4 regions of the Streptomyces sp. NPDC091416 genome follow, and region 1 is predicted to be linked to each of the others. Evidence: riboswitches for the same ligand, from Rfam matches in the RefSeq annotation. Region 1 holds a riboswitch; each other region holds the start of a gene.

Evidence for each region. Region 1 has a riboswitch for thiamine pyrophosphate ahead of thiC (phosphomethylpyrimidine synthase ThiC). Riboswitches for the same ligand answer to the same signal wherever they lie in the genome.
Region 2: it holds a riboswitch for thiamine pyrophosphate, as region 1 does, so the genes downstream of both, ACIQMX_RS29890 (thiamine ABC transporter substrate binding subunit) here and thiC (phosphomethylpyrimidine synthase ThiC) in region 1, are expected to answer to the same signal.
Region 3: it holds a riboswitch for thiamine pyrophosphate, as region 1 does, so the genes downstream of both, ACIQMX_RS34295 (purine-cytosine permease family protein) here and thiC (phosphomethylpyrimidine synthase ThiC) in region 1, are expected to answer to the same signal.
Region 4: it holds a riboswitch for thiamine pyrophosphate, as region 1 does, so the genes downstream of both, thiO (glycine oxidase ThiO) here and thiC (phosphomethylpyrimidine synthase ThiC) in region 1, are expected to answer to the same signal.

Annotation. Positions count from the first base shown of each region.
Region 1 is NZ_JBIVTU010000006.1:277,373-281,518, forward strand. It holds gene ACIQMX_RS20090 (SsgA family sporulation/cell division regulator) at 1-192, shown strand, start outside; gene ACIQMX_RS20095 (YibE/F family protein) at 272-1,609, opposite strand; TPP riboswitch at 1,680-1,813, shown strand; gene thiC (phosphomethylpyrimidine synthase ThiC) at 1,806-3,605, shown strand; gene ACIQMX_RS20105 (DUF885 domain-containing protein) at 3,703-4,146, shown strand, end outside.
Region 2 is NZ_JBIVTU010000011.1:245,471-249,616, forward strand. It holds gene ACIQMX_RS29880 (phosphatidate cytidylyltransferase) at 1-397, shown strand, start outside; gene rlmN (23S rRNA (adenine(2503)-C(2))-methyltransferase RlmN) at 845-1,951, shown strand; TPP riboswitch at 1,993-2,109, shown strand; gene ACIQMX_RS29890 (thiamine ABC transporter substrate binding subunit) at 2,190-3,287, shown strand; gene ACIQMX_RS29895 (iron ABC transporter permease) at 3,374-4,146, shown strand, end outside.
Region 3 is NZ_JBIVTU010000015.1:57,376-61,521, reverse strand. It holds gene ACIQMX_RS34295 (purine-cytosine permease family protein) at 85-1,494, opposite strand; TPP riboswitch at 1,486-1,582, opposite strand; gene ACIQMX_RS34290 (hypothetical protein) at 1,784-2,422, opposite strand; gene ACIQMX_RS34285 (MerR family transcriptional regulator) at 3,280-3,615, shown strand; gene ACIQMX_RS34280 (PP2C family protein-serine/threonine phosphatase) at 3,968-4,146, opposite strand, start outside.
Region 4 is NZ_JBIVTU010000007.1:103,982-108,127, reverse strand. It holds gene ACIQMX_RS21650 (Rv2175c family DNA-binding protein) at 49-414, opposite strand; gene ACIQMX_RS21645 (FAD-dependent oxidoreductase) at 484-1,659, opposite strand; TPP riboswitch at 1,872-1,984, shown strand; gene thiO (glycine oxidase ThiO) at 1,982-3,160, shown strand; gene thiS (sulfur carrier protein ThiS) at 3,157-3,387, shown strand; gene ACIQMX_RS21630 (thiazole synthase) at 3,390-4,146, shown strand, end outside.

The DNA of each region.
Region 1 (4,146 bases):
GACGTCCACATCCGGCTCCAGGTCGGGGCCGATCGTGCGCTCTTCCGGGCCGGTACGGCACCACTCGTGGCGTTCCTGGACCGGACGGACAAGCTCGTACCGCTCGGCCAGGAGTGCACGCTGGGTGACTTCGAGGGCAATCTGGAAGATGCGCTGGGGCGGATTCTGGCCGAGGAGCAGAACGCCGGCTGACGCAGCCGTGCCCCTGGCCTGCATGCCGGTCGAACAGCACACCTGCCGAACGGGTGAATCACTCTCCGTGTCCGGCCACTCAGGACCTCGCCCGACGACGGCGGCCCCTGCCGCTCCGTACGAGGGCGGAAGGTCCGGAATCGGTGGCGGGCTCGGTGCGGTCGGCGGAGACGACCAGGGCCGCGAGCGCGGTGGTCACCGGTACCGACGCGACCAGTCCGATCGAGCCGATCAGCGTGCGCACGATCTCCTCCGCCACCAGTTCGCTGTTGGCCACGGTCCCCACGCCGCTCTGCGCGATCGAGAACAGCAGCAGCAAGGGAAGTGCGGCGCCCGCATAGGCGAGGACCAGGGTGTTGACCACCGAGGCGATGTGATCGCGTCCGATCCTGATCCCTGCCCGGTAGAGCTTCCTCGCACTCATCGTCGGGTCCGCCCGGTGCAGTTCCCAGACCGCCGAGGTCTGGGTGACCGTCACATCGTCGAGTACCCCCAGGGAGCCGATGATGACTCCGGCCAGCAGCAGTCCGCTCATGTCGATGTGCGGATACAGGCCGTGGATGAGACCGGTGTTGTCGTCGGTGTTACCGCTCAGGCTCGCCCAGCCGATGAAGAGCGAGCCGAGCAGCCCGATCAGCAGCAGTGAGATCAGGGTGCCGATGACGGCGACCGAGGTGCGGGCCGTCAGCCCGTGGCAGATGTAGAGCGCGATCAGCATGATGGCGCTCGCCCCGACGACCGCCACGACCAGCGGGTTCGATCCCTGCAGGATGGCCGGAAGGATGAACAGGGTCAGGACGGCGAAGGACAGCGCGAGCGCCACCAGGGCCATCACCCCACGCATTCTGCCCACGGCGACCACCACCAGCGCGAAGATCCCGGCCAGCAGCATCAACGGGAACTTCCGGTTCACGTCGGTCACGGAGTACTGGAGGTCGTGGGGAGCGTCGGGGGCGTACGCCACGACCGCCCCCTGCCCCTCCCGCAGTTGCCGGGGTGCGCCGGGCTGGACGACCTCGACGAACTTCCGGCCCTTGTCCTGACCGCTCGTGATCTCGACGGTGGCCTTCCCGCAGAGGCCGGCTCCGTCGTCCCCGGTCCGCTCGTCGGCGGGCGGACCGGCCTCGTCGCCGACGGGTAGCTGGGAGGCGTTCACGTCCTTGCAGTCGACCTTGGCGATGTTCACCACCTTTCCTTGCTGGGTCTGCCGGTCGAAGCCGACACCGGTGCGCTCGTGCGCCGGCGCACCACCGGGCCAGAGGACAACGAGTCCGACGACGACCGCGGCCGCGAACGGGATCAGTACGGCGGCGATCACCTTGCGCAGATGGCCGGAGACGGGTGCGGCGGGGCCGTGGCTGTGGGAGTGCCCGTGCTGATGGCCCTGCGGTTCGGGGTCGTTATGGGGGGACGTCACCGGCCGATCATCGCAAGAAGAGAAGGGCCCTCTGTTCAGCTCGCCAGCAAGGGCGCTAGCGTGGTGGCACCTTTGCACACGCGGGAGCTCGGAGCACCGGGCTGAGAGGGCGCTGATCTCCGTACGTCCGTACGGGACAGGCTGCGCCGACCGCCGAACCTGTTACCGGGTAATGCCGGCGTAGGGAGTAGGTCTCATGACCACATCGGACACACGCACGCCTGCCTCGAACCAGAACGGCCAGGCCGGGAAGTCCATCGGCTGGCACAAGGGCTACGTCCAGGGCTCACGTCCGGACCTTCGGGTGCCGGTCCGCCAGGTGCACCTCACCAACGGCAACGACGTGACGCTGTACGACACGTCGGGGCCGTACACCGACCCCGCCACCGAGACCGACGTCCGTCGCGGACTGGCGCCTCTGCGGGAGAACTGGATCATCGCCCGCGGCGACACCGAGGAGTACACGGGACGTCCCGGACGCCCCGAGGACGACGGGCTCAAGCACACCTCGCCGCGCGGTGGGCTGCGCAACCTGGACGCGGTCTTCCCCGGCCGCCCCCGCCAGCCGCGACGCAGCCGGGACGGCCGCCCCGTCACCCAGCTCGCGTACGCCCGCCGGGGCGAGGTCACGCCCGAGATGGAGTACGTCGCGATCCGGGAGAACGTCGATCCGGAGGTCGTGCGCGAGGAGATCGCCGCCGGCCGGGCCGTTCTGCCGGCGAACGTGAACCACCCGGAGACCGAGCCGATGATCATCGGCAAGCGGTTCCTGGTGAAGGTGAACGCCAACATCGGCAACTCCGCGGTCTCGTCCTCCATCGAGGAGGAGGTGGACAAGATGACCTGGGCGACCAAGTGGGGCGCCGACACCGTCATGGATCTGTCCACCGGCCGCAACATCCACACCACCCGTGAGTGGGTTCTTCGCAACTCCCCCGTGCCGATCGGAACCGTGCCGCTCTACCAGGCCCTGGAGAAGGTCGACGGCAGGGCGGAGGAGCTGACCTGGGAGGTCTACAAGGACACCGTCATCGAGCAGGCCGAGCAGGGCGTCGACTACATGACGGTGCACGCCGGCGTGCGCTTGCCGTACGTGCCGCTGACGGCCCGCCGCAAGACCGGCATCGTCTCCCGGGGCGGCTCGATCATGGCCGCGTGGTGCCTCGCGCACCACAAGGAGTCGTTCCTCTACGAGAACTTCGAGGAGCTCTGCGAGATCCTCGCCTCGTACGACGTGACGTACTCGCTGGGCGACGGGCTGCGCCCCGGGTCGATCGCGGACGCCAACGACGAGGCCCAGTTCGCGGAGTTGCGTACGCTCGGCGAACTGAACACGATCGCCAAGCGGTTCGGGGTCCAGACCATGATCGAGGGGCCGGGCCATGTCCCGATGCACAAGATCAAGGAGAACATCGACCTCCAGCAGGAGATCTGCGAGGAGGCGCCGTTCTACACACTCGGCCCGCTGACCACCGATGTGGCCCCCGCGTACGACCACATCACCTCGGGCATCGGCGCCGCGATGATCGCCTGGTGGGGGACGGCGATGCTCTGCTACGTGACGCCCAAGGAGCACCTCGGCCTGCCGAACCGGGACGACGTGAAGACCGGCGTCATCACGTACAAGATCGCGGCCCATGCGGCAGACCTCGCCAAGGGGCATCCGGGGGCGCAGGAATGGGACGACGCGCTGTCGGACGCCCGGTTCGAGTTCCGTTGGGAGGATCAGTTCAATCTGGCCCTCGACCCGGACACGGCACGGGAGTTCCACGACGAGACGCTGCCTGCCGAACCGGCGAAGACGGCGCATTTCTGCTCGATGTGCGGACCGAAGTTCTGCTCGATGAAGATCTCCCAGAAGATCCGTGACGAGCACGGTGACGGGGCCACCGCCGTCCCCACCGAGTTCGATGCGGAGGCGCTGGCCGGTATGGCGGTGAAGTCCGAGGAGTTCGCCGCCCGGGGCAACCGGGTGTACCTCCCGCTCACGGACTGACGCCGGACGAGCACTGCTGCGGACGGGCCGAGGGTCCGTCCGCAACAGTGCACGCGGGGCCTGGATGTGCACTCCGACGGTCCGTCAAGATATGTCCATGCCACATGAATCGGTCACACCCCGCAGCATTGCCGACAGCCACCTCGACCAGGTGGCGGCGCATGATCCGATGACCTCCGCATGGCTGGGCCTGAACCCGGGCGACGACCGGCAGCCGGACCTGTCGCCGGACGGCTTCGAGGCCCACGCCGAGCTGGCACGACGCAGTCTCACCGCGCTCGATGCCGCTCCTGTGCCGGGCGACCCCGACGAGCAGGCGTGCGCCCGGCTGCTGCGCGAACGCCTGACCGCCGAACTCGCGATGCACGACACCGGCGAGAACTACCGACAGCTGCGCACGGTGGGCGCGCACGTCGAGCAGGTGCGATCGATCTTCACCCTCATGCCCACGGCCACCGACGAGGACTGGGCGGCAGTGGCCGGCCGGCTGCGCAACCTCCCCGGGGCGCTGAACGGCTACCGGCGCACCCTCACCGAGGGC
Region 2 (4,146 bases), on a different contig from region 1:
GCTGACCTTCCTGCTGCTGACCGTGGTCAGCGACACGGGGGCGTACGCCGTCGGCTGGCGCTTCGGCAAGCACAAGCTCGCACCGCGCATCAGCCCCGGAAAGACCCGCGAGGGCCTCTTCGGAGCCGTGGCCTTCGCGATGGTGGGAGGTGCGCTGTGCATGCAGTTCCTGATCGACGACGGCACGTGGTGGCAGGGTCTGCTGCTCGGCTTCGCGGTCGCCGCCAGCGCCACGCTCGGCGACCTGGGCGAGTCCATGATCAAGCGGGATCTCGGGATCAAGGACATGGGCACGCTCCTCCCGGGGCACGGCGGGATCATGGACCGGCTGGACTCGCTGCTGCCGACGGCGCCGGTGGTCTGGCTGCTGATGGTGATTTTCGTCGGCACCGGCTGAGAAGAACGCCCCGTAACCGGGTGAGTGAGGGTCCGCCGTCCACAGGACGGCGGACCCTCACTGCTGTCTGCGGTGGCGGAGCCGGCCGAACGGGACGACCAGGCGGGCACCCGCGTCACCGTGCGGCCGGGCCGGCGCGCGCATGACCGGCCGCACAGGCCCACATTCGCCGCGCTGCACGCCACCCTTCCGCCGGAGGCGGCCGATACGGAGGACGGTCGCCGTCCGGCCACTCGGTTCCTGCGGGGTGGACGATGCCCGCAGGGCGGAGGGTCCGGCCCCGGCTCATGGTGCGATCCGTCACGACGGTGCTGCCGGACGCAGTGGCCCGATGGCCGCAGGGACAGGCCGGCAGCGGCCGATGCGGGTCCGCGGCAACAGCGCAGGTTCCGGCGGAGCGGGCGACGACCACGAGGACCACAGCGCGTCTGCGACACTGGAAGAACCATGCCTAAGCCCGGAGAACTCACTTTCGTCGCGCCCCGCGGAGCCAAGAAGCCCCCGCGGCACCTCGCCGACCTCACGCCCGCCGAGCGCAAGGAAGCCGTCGCCGCGATCGGCGAGAAGCCGTTCCGCGCCCAGCAGCTCTCGCAGCACTACTTCACGCGGTACGCGCACGAACCGGCGGAGTGGACCAACATCCCCGCCGGATCGAGGGACAAGCTCGCCGAGGCGATGTTCCCCGACCTGATGTCCGTGGTCCGCCACATCAGCTGCGACAACGACACCACGCGCAAGACCCTCTGGAAGCTGCACGACGGGACGCTGGTCGAGTCCGTCCTGATGCGCTACCCCGAGCGCGTCACGATGTGCATCTCCTCGCAGGCCGGCTGCGGCATGAACTGCCCGTTCTGCGCCACCGGCCAGGCCGGTCTCGACCGCAACCTCTCCACCGCCGAGATCGTCCACCAGATCGTCGACGGCATGCGCGCCCTGCGCGACGGTGACGTTCCGGGCGGCCCTGCCCGGCTGTCCAACATCGTCTTCATGGGCATGGGCGAGCCGCTCGCCAACTACAACCGCGTGGTCGGTGCGATCCGCCGTCTCACCGACCCCGAGCCCGACGGTCTCGGGCTCTCGCAGCGTGGGATCACGGTCTCCACCGTCGGCCTCGTTCCCGCCATGCTGCGGTTCGCCGACGAGGGCTTCAAGTGCCGTCTCGCCGTCTCGCTGCACGCCCCGGACGACGAGCTGCGCGACACCCTCGTACCGGTGAACACCCGTTGGAAGGTCCGCGAGGTGCTGGACGCCGCGTGGGAGTACGCGGAGAAGTCCGGCCGTCGCATCTCCATCGAGTACGCGCTGATCCGCGACATCAACGACCAGGCGTGGCGTGGCGACCGGCTCGGCCGGCTGCTCAAGGGCAAGCGGGTCCATGTCAACCTGATCCCGCTGAACCCGACCCCCGGCTCGAAGTGGACCGCCTCGCGGCCCGAGGACGAGAAGGCCTTCGTCGAGGCGATCGCCGCCCACGGGGTGCCGGTCACGGTCCGGGACACCCGCGGTCAGGAGATCGACGGGGCCTGCGGGCAGCTGGCGGCATCCGAGCGCTGAGGCCGGAAACGGCCGTGTAGCCTGGGCTCGAAATCAACTTCATATTCCGACAGGGGAGCGCCACAGCGCTGAGAGTGCGGCACCAAGGACAGGTTGGCCGCAGACCCTCTGAACCTCGCCCGGGTCATTCCGGGTAGGAAGTTCGGACCTTACTCAAGCTGTTGCGCCCTGCCCGCTTCCGGTTCCGACCGGTGCGGGCAGGGCCGCGTCTCTTCCTGGTCACTCCAGGAGGAATCACATGAGCACCACCAAGAAGATCGCGGGGACGGCCGTCGCCGCCGCGCTCGGCGCCACCGCGCTGGCCGGCTGCGGAAGCTCCGACGACTCGGCGTCCGGCTCCACCGGGGGCTCCGGGTCCAAGACGGTGACCCTCGTCAGCCACGACTCCTTCAACGCCTCCAAGGACGTACTGAAGGCGTTCACCGCGGAGACCGGCTACACCGTCAAGGTACTGAAGAGCGGTGACGCCGGTGCCGCCCTCAATCAGGAGATCCTGACCAAGGGTTCGCCGCGCGGTGACGTGTTCTTCGGCGTCGACAACACCCTGCTGTCGCGCGCCCTCGACAACGGCCTGTTCACGCCGTACGCGGCCAAGGGACTTGACCAGGTCGCCGCCGATGTCCAGCTGGACGCAGAGAAGCACCGGGTTACTCCGGTCGATACCGGCGACATCTGCATCAACTATGACAAGAAGTACTTCGCCGACAAGAAGCTCGCGCCGCCGAAGACCTTCGACGACCTGGCGAAGCCCGCGTACAAGAACCTCCTCGTCACCGAGAACGCGGCAACCTCCTCGCCTGGCCTCGGCTTCCTCCTCGGCACCGTCGCCACGTACGGCGAGGACGGCTACCAGGACTACTGGAAGAAGCTGAAGAGCAACGGCGTCAAGGTCGTCGACGGCTGGGAGCAGGCGTACAACGAGGAGTTCTCCGGCTCCGCGGGAGGCAAGAAGGCCAAGGCCGACCGCCCGCTCGTGGTCAGTTACGCCTCCAGCCCGCCCGTCGAGGTGCTGTACGCGGACCCGCAGCCCAAGACCGCCCCGACCGGCGTCGCCACCGGGACGTGCTTCCGGCAGATCGAGTTCGCCGGCCTGCTCGACGGAGCGAAGAACGAGGCGGGCGGCAAGGCCCTGCTGGACTTCCTGATCGGCAAGAAGTTCCAGGAGGACATGCCGCTCAACATGTTCGTCAGCCCGGTCAACAAGGGTGCGAAGGTGCCGGACCTCTTCACGGAGTTCGGTGCCACGGTCGACGAGCCGTCGACCGTCGCCCCGGACGAGATCGCCAAGAACCGTGAGCAGTGGGTCCAGTCATGGTCCTCGCTCGTAGTGAAGTAGCGAAGACTCCCGTACGCGGACCGGGCGCGCGCGGGAAGTCCGCGCGCGCCCGGTTGCTGCGCGGGGGAGCGGTGCGGATCGGTCTGATGGCCGTGCCCGTCGCGTTCTTCGCGCTGTTCTTCGCCTATCCCGTCGTCGCGATCGTCGGACGCGGGCTCAAGGACGGCGGCGTGTGGCAGTTCGGGCGGTTCGGCGAGGTGCTGAGCCGGCCGGACATCCAGCACGTCCTCTGGTTCACGCTCTGGCAGGCCCTCGCCTCGACCGCACTGACGCTGCTGCTCGCGCTGCCCGGCGCGTACGTCTTCGCGCGGTTCGACTTCCCCGGCAAGCAACTGCTGCGGGCGGTCGTCACGGTGCCGTTCGTGCTGCCGACCGTCGTGGTCGGCACCGCGTTCCTCGCACTGCTCGGCCGCGGCGGGTTCCTGGACGAACTGTGGGGGGTGCGGCTCGACACCACGGTGTGGGCGATCCTGCTCGCGCATGTCTTCTTCAACTACGCGGTCGTCGTGCGCACCGTCGGCGGACTCTGGTCGCAGCTCGACCCCCGGCAGGAGGAGGCCGCGCGGGTCCTGGGCGCCGGACGGTTCGCCGCCTGGCGCCGGGTCACCCTTCCCGCGCTCGGCCCCGCCGTGGCCGCTGCCGCCCTCATGGTCTTCCTTTTCACCTTCACCTCCTTCGGCGTCGTCCAGATCCTCGGCGGCCCCGGCTTCTCCACGCTGGAGGTGGAGATCTACCGGCAGACCGCGCAACTGCTCGACCTGCCCACCGCCGCCGTACTGACCCTGGTGCAGTTCGTCGCGGTCGGAGCCGTCCTCGCCGTGCACGCGTGGACCGTACGGCGCCGGGAGACGGCGCTGAG
Region 3 (4,146 bases), on a different contig from region 1:
TCGGATCTGCCGGTCGCCGCGGTGGCAGCGGTGGCGGCGGAGGCCCGGAAGCGGCGGTGCATACCGCCCCGCGACGCCAGCAGGTCAGCGGCCGGCCGCCCGGCGGCGCAGCCGCAGGGGTGCGTAAACGGCGAGCGCCGCGACGAACGCGACGTAGTAGGCAAGGTCCGCACCGTGGAGTGCCGCGGCCACCGGTCCTACGTACAGGCTCGTGTCCATGAACGGAACCGCCGCGCCGAAGGCGACGACGAACGCCGCGAGAGCGGGCCACCACGGCTGCGGGCGGTCGCTCTCGGCAGCCGGCTCGAAGGGAGCTCCGCCCCTCTCCCCGGCGCGCGCGAACCAGTCGACGGCTACGACCGCCACGAATCCGGGGATCCAGTAGCCGACGAACAGCAACACGTTCTGGAAGCGGGCCGTGGTGTCCGCGGCGTGCATCCACAGCACCAGCGGGAAGCCGAGTACGGCAGCGAGGGCCGCCGCCAGCGGCCGCGGGATGGGTACTCCGACGGTCTGAAGGGCCAGAGAGCCGCTGTAGTCGTTCATCGCGTTGCTGCACAGGGCCGCCAGCGCGACGGCCAGCAGCCCGAACGCGCCGAGCGCGCCGCCTCCCAGCAGTTCATCGACGCCCCTCGCGGTCTGGTCGGTGAAGGCGGAGGCTCCCCACAGGCCGAGCGCCTGCACGGCTACGAAGGAGACCGAGATCCCGAGAAGCGTGTACCAGAACATGCGGGGGCGGGAGGCGGACCGCGGCAGATACCGGCTGAAGTCGCTGGCGTACGGGGCCCAGGAGAGCGCGAGGCTGAGTGCGATGGTGCTGGTGAGCACGAATGCGCCGGCGCGGTCGGCGCCGTGCACCGACCCGGTGGTGGTGGGGTGGACGCCGTCGAGGAGCTTGACGGCCAGCGCGACGAAGGCCGCGGCCAGTACGAAGGTCATGATCTTCTGGAGCCGGTGGATCGCCTCGTAGCCGAAGACACCGAGGAGGCCCTGCCCCACCATCATGACGAGTACGCCCAGCCAGAACGGCCATCCGCACAGCCGGGCCAGCGCGTCCCCGCCGAACAGGCCGATGAGCGCGTCCCACGCGACCGACGACAGCCACTGCAGTACGCCGGGAACGGCAACGGCCCGGCCGAATGCGAGCCGCGCGAGCGGCAGTTGACCTGTCCCTGTGAGGCTGCCCCAGGTCCCGAGGTACGCGGTGGGCACGGCACCGACGAGCGTGCCGAGCACCACAGCCACCAGCGCGGTGGTGAAGTCCAGCCCGAGGACGATGCCGATCGTGCCGGTGAAGACGCCTGTCATGGTGAGGTTGGGGGCGAACCACACGGTGAACAGCCGCCCGGGAGCGCCGTAGCGGTGCGACTCGGGGACCGGGGCGATCCCGCGGGTCTCGATGCGCAGATCACCGCCGGCGGAGGACGTCCGCCCGTCGGGAACGGGCCGGCAGCCGGCGTCCGCCGGACCGCTCGGAGCATGGGGAAATGACATGGATGACATCCCTCCGCCAGTGCTAACTGGTTCAGGTTCGACGGGTGTGATCTCAGCCCCGCTGGTCGGGGCACCCCGTGTCGGATTGCGTCGGCAAGGCTAACCCACGTGTTCGGGCCCCGATGACAGGGCTCCGGCCGCTCGGCCGAGAGCCCGCGTCCCGGCTTGCTCATGCGCCTCGTTGAGCGGGGCGCGATCTTTGCGGAGGCATCCCCGGTGACAGGGGGAGGCCGCCGGAGAGGAGCCCGCAAGCGGCTCCGGCGGCGCGCCGTCCCGCGGGCACGGACTGTCAGCCCGTGGAGGTGGGCCGGTGGCGCGGGGCCCCGGCGATCTCCACGGTGGAGGTGACCCGGACGACCGACGGGGACCGGGGCGCCGAACCGAACCCGAAGGTGACCGGGGGGTCGACGGGAGCGAGCCCGCCGAGATCCCGCCCGTCCAGCATCGCTGTTGCCGCACGGACGCGGTGCAGGTCCCGCGCTCCGTACCACTCACGACGGTCCGGACCCGCGCGGCCCAACGTGCGGACACCCGGCAGCAGGCGGGCCGGAATGTCGCAGACGGCGGCCCAGGTGCGGCTGCGGGCCAGGGGCGCGGGCACCACGCGCAGCAGCCTGCCCAGGGCGGTCCGGGAACCGGTGACGAGGTCCAGCACCAGCGGCCCCGCACCGACGTGCCAGCGGTTCCCGTCACGCCTGACCTCCACCGGCACCACCTCCACGCGCTCGAACACGTAGGTGTCCGCGACGAATTCGGCGATCCGGCGGGAGGGGGCGAGCAGACCGCGCTCGCCGTCCGGGTGCTCGATCATGACATCGCTGAACGCCCCGAACGGGGACCGTGGCCAATGCCCCCACACGAGCCGCGTCCCCGAGACCGTGCCGACGGCCCCGATCCATCCGTCGAAGTGCAACCGTTCCTGTGCCATGGCGACAGTCTGGCCCGCCCCGCCCGGACACACCGGGACCGTCGCCCCGGACACGAACGCGGCGGCGCACCGGCCGCCCGGGGTGTGGCACTCCGGGACCCCCACCGGCCACGCGGGCTCGGCGTCCGAGGGGGATTACCTCACAAGTCGCCACGCGAAAATCTATGTCGGCGACAGTAGACATTGGATGGCGGCGTGATTATGGTTTCTCTCGTAGCCGGAAAGGCCGCGGGGGCCTGGCAGAGATGAACTGCCGGGCAGCAGTACGTGCGGTGCGGGTGGTTGCAGTTCGCAGGACGGTTCGGTGGCGGAGTTCCGAAGCCAGGGTGGTTGCAGGACGGCGACGGGGCTGGCGACCGGACCGGGTGGCCCGCAGTGATCAGGGGCGGCCCTGCAGCGGTACCCGTAAGAGCGTGCGCAGAACCAGCGGTCAAGTCAGTGAGCAGCAACCTCGGTGAAGGCGTCGGCTGCGGACGCGCGCACCGGGTTCGTCAGTGGGTTCCAAGCCGGAGCAGGACGGGCGACGGAGCCGGCGGGCGAGGCGAGGCGCTGTCACAGGCCACCGAGCAGTACAGCGTCAGTAAGTGATCGGTCTCAGAGGGAAGAACGGAGGAGCCAGGCGCCATCGGGATCGCCCGGGTGGAATGACAGAGCCCGGGTACCGCAGGACATCGATAGTGAGGTGGTCTCCGGTCAAGCAACCGCGATCCCCGCAGACCCGGCAGCATCACGTCGGGACATGCGGAAACAGAAGGCCGGCAGAGCATTAAGGGCCGGCAGATGGTGTAGCAGTTCCTTCGGGGCCCTGGTGCCGTACGGCACCAGGGCCCCTCCACGCGTTCCGCAGAGAGGTGCAAATGACAGCAGATGACACGTTCGGCCGTCTCGATGACGACGACTACCCCGCGTACACCATGGGCCGGGCCGCGGAGATGCTCGGTACCACCCAGGGCTTCCTCCGTGCCATCGGCGAAGCTCGCCTGATCACCCCGCTCCGCTCCGCCGGCGGCCACCGTCGCTACTCCCGCTACCAGCTGCGCATCGCCGCGCGCGCCCGGGAACTCGTCGACCAGGGCACCCCCATCGAGGCCGCCTGCCGCATCGTCATCCTTGAGGACCAGCTCGAAGAGGCACAGCGCATCAACGCCGAATACCGCGAGGGCGTCAGGCAGTCCGGCGCGGCGGAGACCTGATCGGCGACCTGCCTGCCAATCGGCACGTCTGCGCCCGGCGTCCACTGCCGCGCTTCCTGCCGCGTTTCCTGCAGGCAGGAGAGGAGGCACGCCGATGGCCCGATCGCTTGACGCAGGCGCGCACGAAGGCCCCGGCACTGTGATCGCCGGAGCCCATGAACCGGCTGGTCATCGCGTGGGCGGCCCCGCTGGCCTCGGTGGGGCGACGGACGGCGAGTGCGACACGTTCGTCGTCCCGGAACCGTCTCAACATCTGGCGAAACGTCATGCCCGGTCGGACAGCGGCCGGTTCGTGCACCGGATGCCCTTCGGCGATACGGGCGCAGCCCGAAACGGCCGCAGGGCGGCGCTGTCAGGCGCTCTCGTCGTCAGCGGGCTGCTGGATCCATGCGGAGGCGATGGTGTCTGCGGCGATGGTCGGGGGCAGACCCGTCAGCGCCTTCAATTGGGTCGGCTGGTAGGGGTTCGGTCCGTGCCACTCCAGCAGCATCACGGTGGCGTCGTCGTTGAGGCGGCCGTGGTGGTAGTCCA
Region 4 (4,146 bases), on a different contig from region 1:
GCCCGCATCCCCCGCGCGGCAGCGGGTCGGAAGCTGTGCGGCAACGGGTCAGACGGCGAGCGCCTGGGCGCGGCGCTTCACCTCCGTGCCGCGATTCTCACTCAGCGCCTGCGCGGGCGTGCCCGGCAGGCTCGGGTCGGGGGTGAAGAGCCATTCCAGCATCTCCGCGTCGGAGTAGCCGTCGTCCTTCAGGAGCGTCAGGGTCCCCGAAAGGCCCTTGACCACCTTGTCGCCGTCGATGAAGGCGGCAGGCACCTGAAGCGCCCGGTTCTCACCACGTCGTACGGCGATGAGCTGGCCCTCCTTGACCAGCTGGCGTACACGCGTCACCTCGACACCGAACATTTCGGCGATGTCGGGAAGGTGGAGCCAGGCAGGGACGAGAGCATCGATCTTTGCGTCAATCTCGGTCACGGGGACAAGCGTGCCATCCCGGACCGACAGTCGGTACCCGGGCCGACCGTACGGGCGCCGTCCGGGCCGTCAGCGCGTGGCCGATTTCAGGGGCACGGAAGGGTCGGCGACCCGGTCCGGCAGGAGTTCCGCCCCCGATTCGACGAGTTTGCGCCCCTGCGCCAGATCGCGCGGACGGCCGACCGCCAGTACGGCGACGAGCGCGCCGTCGCGCAGCCAGCACACCGTCCACGACGGCTCGGCCGGATCGCCGCGCCACACCAGGGTGTCGGCCCCCGTGTGGTGGCCCGCGTACTGGACGAAGCGGCCGAACTGCTCGGACCAGAAGTAGGGCACGGGGTCGTAGGCCGGGGACCGCCCGTCGCCTTCCGGGGCGGTGATGGCGGCGGCGACGGTGCGGGGGCCCTGGAGCGCGTTGTCCCAGTGGTGGACGAGCAGGCGCTCGCCGTAGCGGGCGGAGGGGAAGGAGGCGCAGTCCCCGACCGCGTACACGTCGGGGAGCGAGGTGCGCAGGGACGCGTCGGCGGTCACCGACCGGTCCGGGCCGAGTTCGATCCCCGATCCGGCGAGCCAGCCGGTCGCGGGCCGGGCGCCGATGCCGACGACGACCGCGTCCGCCGGGAGGGTGCGGCCGTCGGCCAGGACCACGCGGCCGGGTTCGATGCGGGCGACCCGGGCGCCGGTGAGGAGTGCGGCGCCGCTCTCCTCGTACCAGCCGGCCATGGGGGCGGCGACCTCGGCGGGCAGCGCGCCGGCGAGCGGGCGGTCGGCGGCCTCGACGACGGTGACCGCGCAGCCGGCCGCGCGGGCGGCGGTGGCGAACTCGGCGCCGATCCAGCCCGCGCCCACGACCACGACGTCGTGCTGCCGCTCCAGGACCGGGCGCAGCCGGGCGGCGTCGTCCAGGGTGCGCAGGAGGTGGACGCCCGGGACGCCCTCGGAGCCGGGGAGCACCAGGGGCTCGGCGCCGGTGGCGACGACCAGGACGTCGTAGGGGACGGGCCCGTTCCGGGTGTCCAGTTCGTGTTCGGCCGGGCGCAGCGCGGTCACGTCCAGGCCGAGCCGCAGGGTGATGTCCAGCGCCTCGAAGTCGATGTCGAAGGCCGAGTCCTCGGCCTTGCCCAGCAGGACCGCCTTCGACAGCGGGGGCCGGTCGTACGGCTGGTGGGGTTCGGCGCCGATCAGCGTGACGGGGCCGGTGAAGCCCTGTTCCCGCAGGGCCACGGCGGTCTGCACGCCCGCCATGCCCGCTCCGGCGATCACGACGCGGCGGCGGTGCCGCGGCCCTTGCTGCTGCTGTCCGGTCTGCTCGTCCACCTGTCCACCTTAAACACCTGACGGGTCGTCAGGAAGTCGGTTCCCGTGATGCGGCCGCCGGATCGCCTTCCCGTGTCCGCGTCCGCGGCGTCGGAGGCTCCCTTGCCGGGGCCGTGGGCCAGGGGATTAGGGTGGCCGTGCACATCACTCGCGGGAGCCCGGACGCACCGGGCTGAGAGGGAGGCTGGACGGCCTCCGACCGTACGAACCTGATCCGGGTCATGCCGGCGAAGGGAGGGGCTGGACGCCCATGCGTATGCACGGTACGAACGGGTCCGACGTCCTCGTCATCGGAGGCGGCATCATCGGCCTGGTGACCGCCTGGCGGGCCGCTCAGCGCGGCCTGGCCACCGCGGTCGTCGATCCCGCACCGGGCGGCGGCGCCGCCCGGGTCGCGGCCGGGATGCTGGCCGCAGTCACCGAACTCCACTACGGCGAGGAGATGCTGCTCGGCCTCAACGTCGCCTCCGCCGCGCGTTATCCGGCGTTCGCGGCGGAGCTGGAGGCGGCGAGCGGACAGGACATCGGCTTCCGCGCCTGCGGCACCCTCGCGGTCGCGCTCGACGCGGACGACCGGGCCCATCTGCGCGAACTCCACGCCCTGCAACGCCGCTCGGGACTGGAGTCGGAGTGGCTCACCGGCCGCGAGTGCCGCCGCCTGGAACCGATGCTCGCACCCGGCGTGCGCGGCGGGCTGCGGGTCGACGGCGACCACCAGGTCGACCCGCGACGGCTGGCCGCCGCACTGGTCGCGGCGTGCGAACGGGCCGGCGTCGTCTTCCACCGCCACCGGGCCGAGCGGCTCACGGTCACGGGCGGCCGGGCCACGGGAGCCGTACTGGCCGACGGGACACAGCCGGTGGCCGATCAGGTCGTTCTCGCCGCGGGCAGCCTCAGCGGCCGGCTCGCGGGAGTGCCGGAGCACGTCCTGCCGCCGGTCCGCCCGGTGAAGGGCCAGGTCCTGCGGCTGGCCGTGCCCCCCGCTTACGCCCCGTTCCTCTCCCGCACCGTGCGGGCCGTGGTCCGGGGCAGCCACGTCTATCTCGTACCGCGCGAGAACGGCGAACTGGTCATCGGCGCCACCAGCGAGGAAATGGGCTGGGACACCACGGTCACGGCGGGCGGTGTGTACGAGCTGCTGCGCGACGCTCACGAACTGATGCCGGGCATCACCGAGCTGCCGCTCACCGAGACCCTCGCCGGCCTGCGCCCCGCCTCCCCCGACAACGCCCCGCTGCTGGGCCGCACCGCACTGCCCGGCCTCCACCTCGCCACCGGCCACCATCGCAACGGCGTGCTGCTCACGCCCGTCACCGGGGACGCCATGGCGCAGCTGCTGGCCGATGGCGAACTGCCCGAGGTGGCACGCCCCTTCTCCCCCAGTCGTTTCTCACCCGCCGCCCCCGTACGTCAGGAGCAGCCCGCATGACCGAGCCCGCCGCCCTCCCCGATTCCCTGGCCGTCTCCGTGAACGGCGAGGCCGTCACCCTCGCGCCCGGCACCACTCTGGACGTCCTGGTCGCGTCGCTGACCGGCGCGGCGTCCGGCGTCGCGGCCGCCCTGAACGAGACCGTCGTACCGCGTGGCCAGTGGTCCGCGGCCGGGCTCGCCGACGGCGACCGGGTCGAGGTCCTCACCGCGGTCCAGGGAGGCTGACCATGTCCGACGACCTCTTCACCCTCGGGGACACCGTGTTCGGCTCCCGGCTGATCATGGGAACGGGCGGGGCGCCCAGCCTCGACGTGCTGGAGCGGTCGCTGACCGCGTCCGGCACCGAGCTGACGACCGTGGCGATGCGCCGCCTCGATCCGACCGTGCAGGGCTCCGTGCTCTCCGTGCTGGAGCGGCTCTCCATCCGCGTGCTGCCGAACACGGCCGGCTGCTTCACCGCGGGCGAGGCCGTGCTCACCGCCCGCCTCGCCCGCGAGGCGCTCGGCACCGACTGGGTCAAGCTGGAGGTGGTGGCGGACGAGCGCACCCTGCTGCCGGACCCCGTCGAGCTGCTGGACGCCGCGGAGACGCTGGTGGACGACGGGTTCACCGTGCTGCCGTACACGAACGACGACCCGGTGCTGGCCCGGAAGCTGGAGGACGTGGGGTGCGCGGCCGTCATGCCGCTCGGCTCCCCCATCGGTTCCGGCCTGGGCATCCGCAATCCGCACAACTTCCAGCTGATCGTCGAGCAGGCGCGGGTACCGGTGATCCTGGACGCGGGCGCCGGGACGGCTTCGGACGCGGCGCTGGCCATGGAGCTGGGATGCGCGGCCGTGATGCTGGCGTCCGCGGTGACCCGGGCCCAGGAGCCCGAGCTGATGGCCGGGGCGATGCGCCATGCCGTGGAGGGCGGGCGGCTCGCGTACCGCGCGGGGCGGATCCCGCGTCGCCACTTCGCCGAGGCCTCGTCGCCGGTGGCGG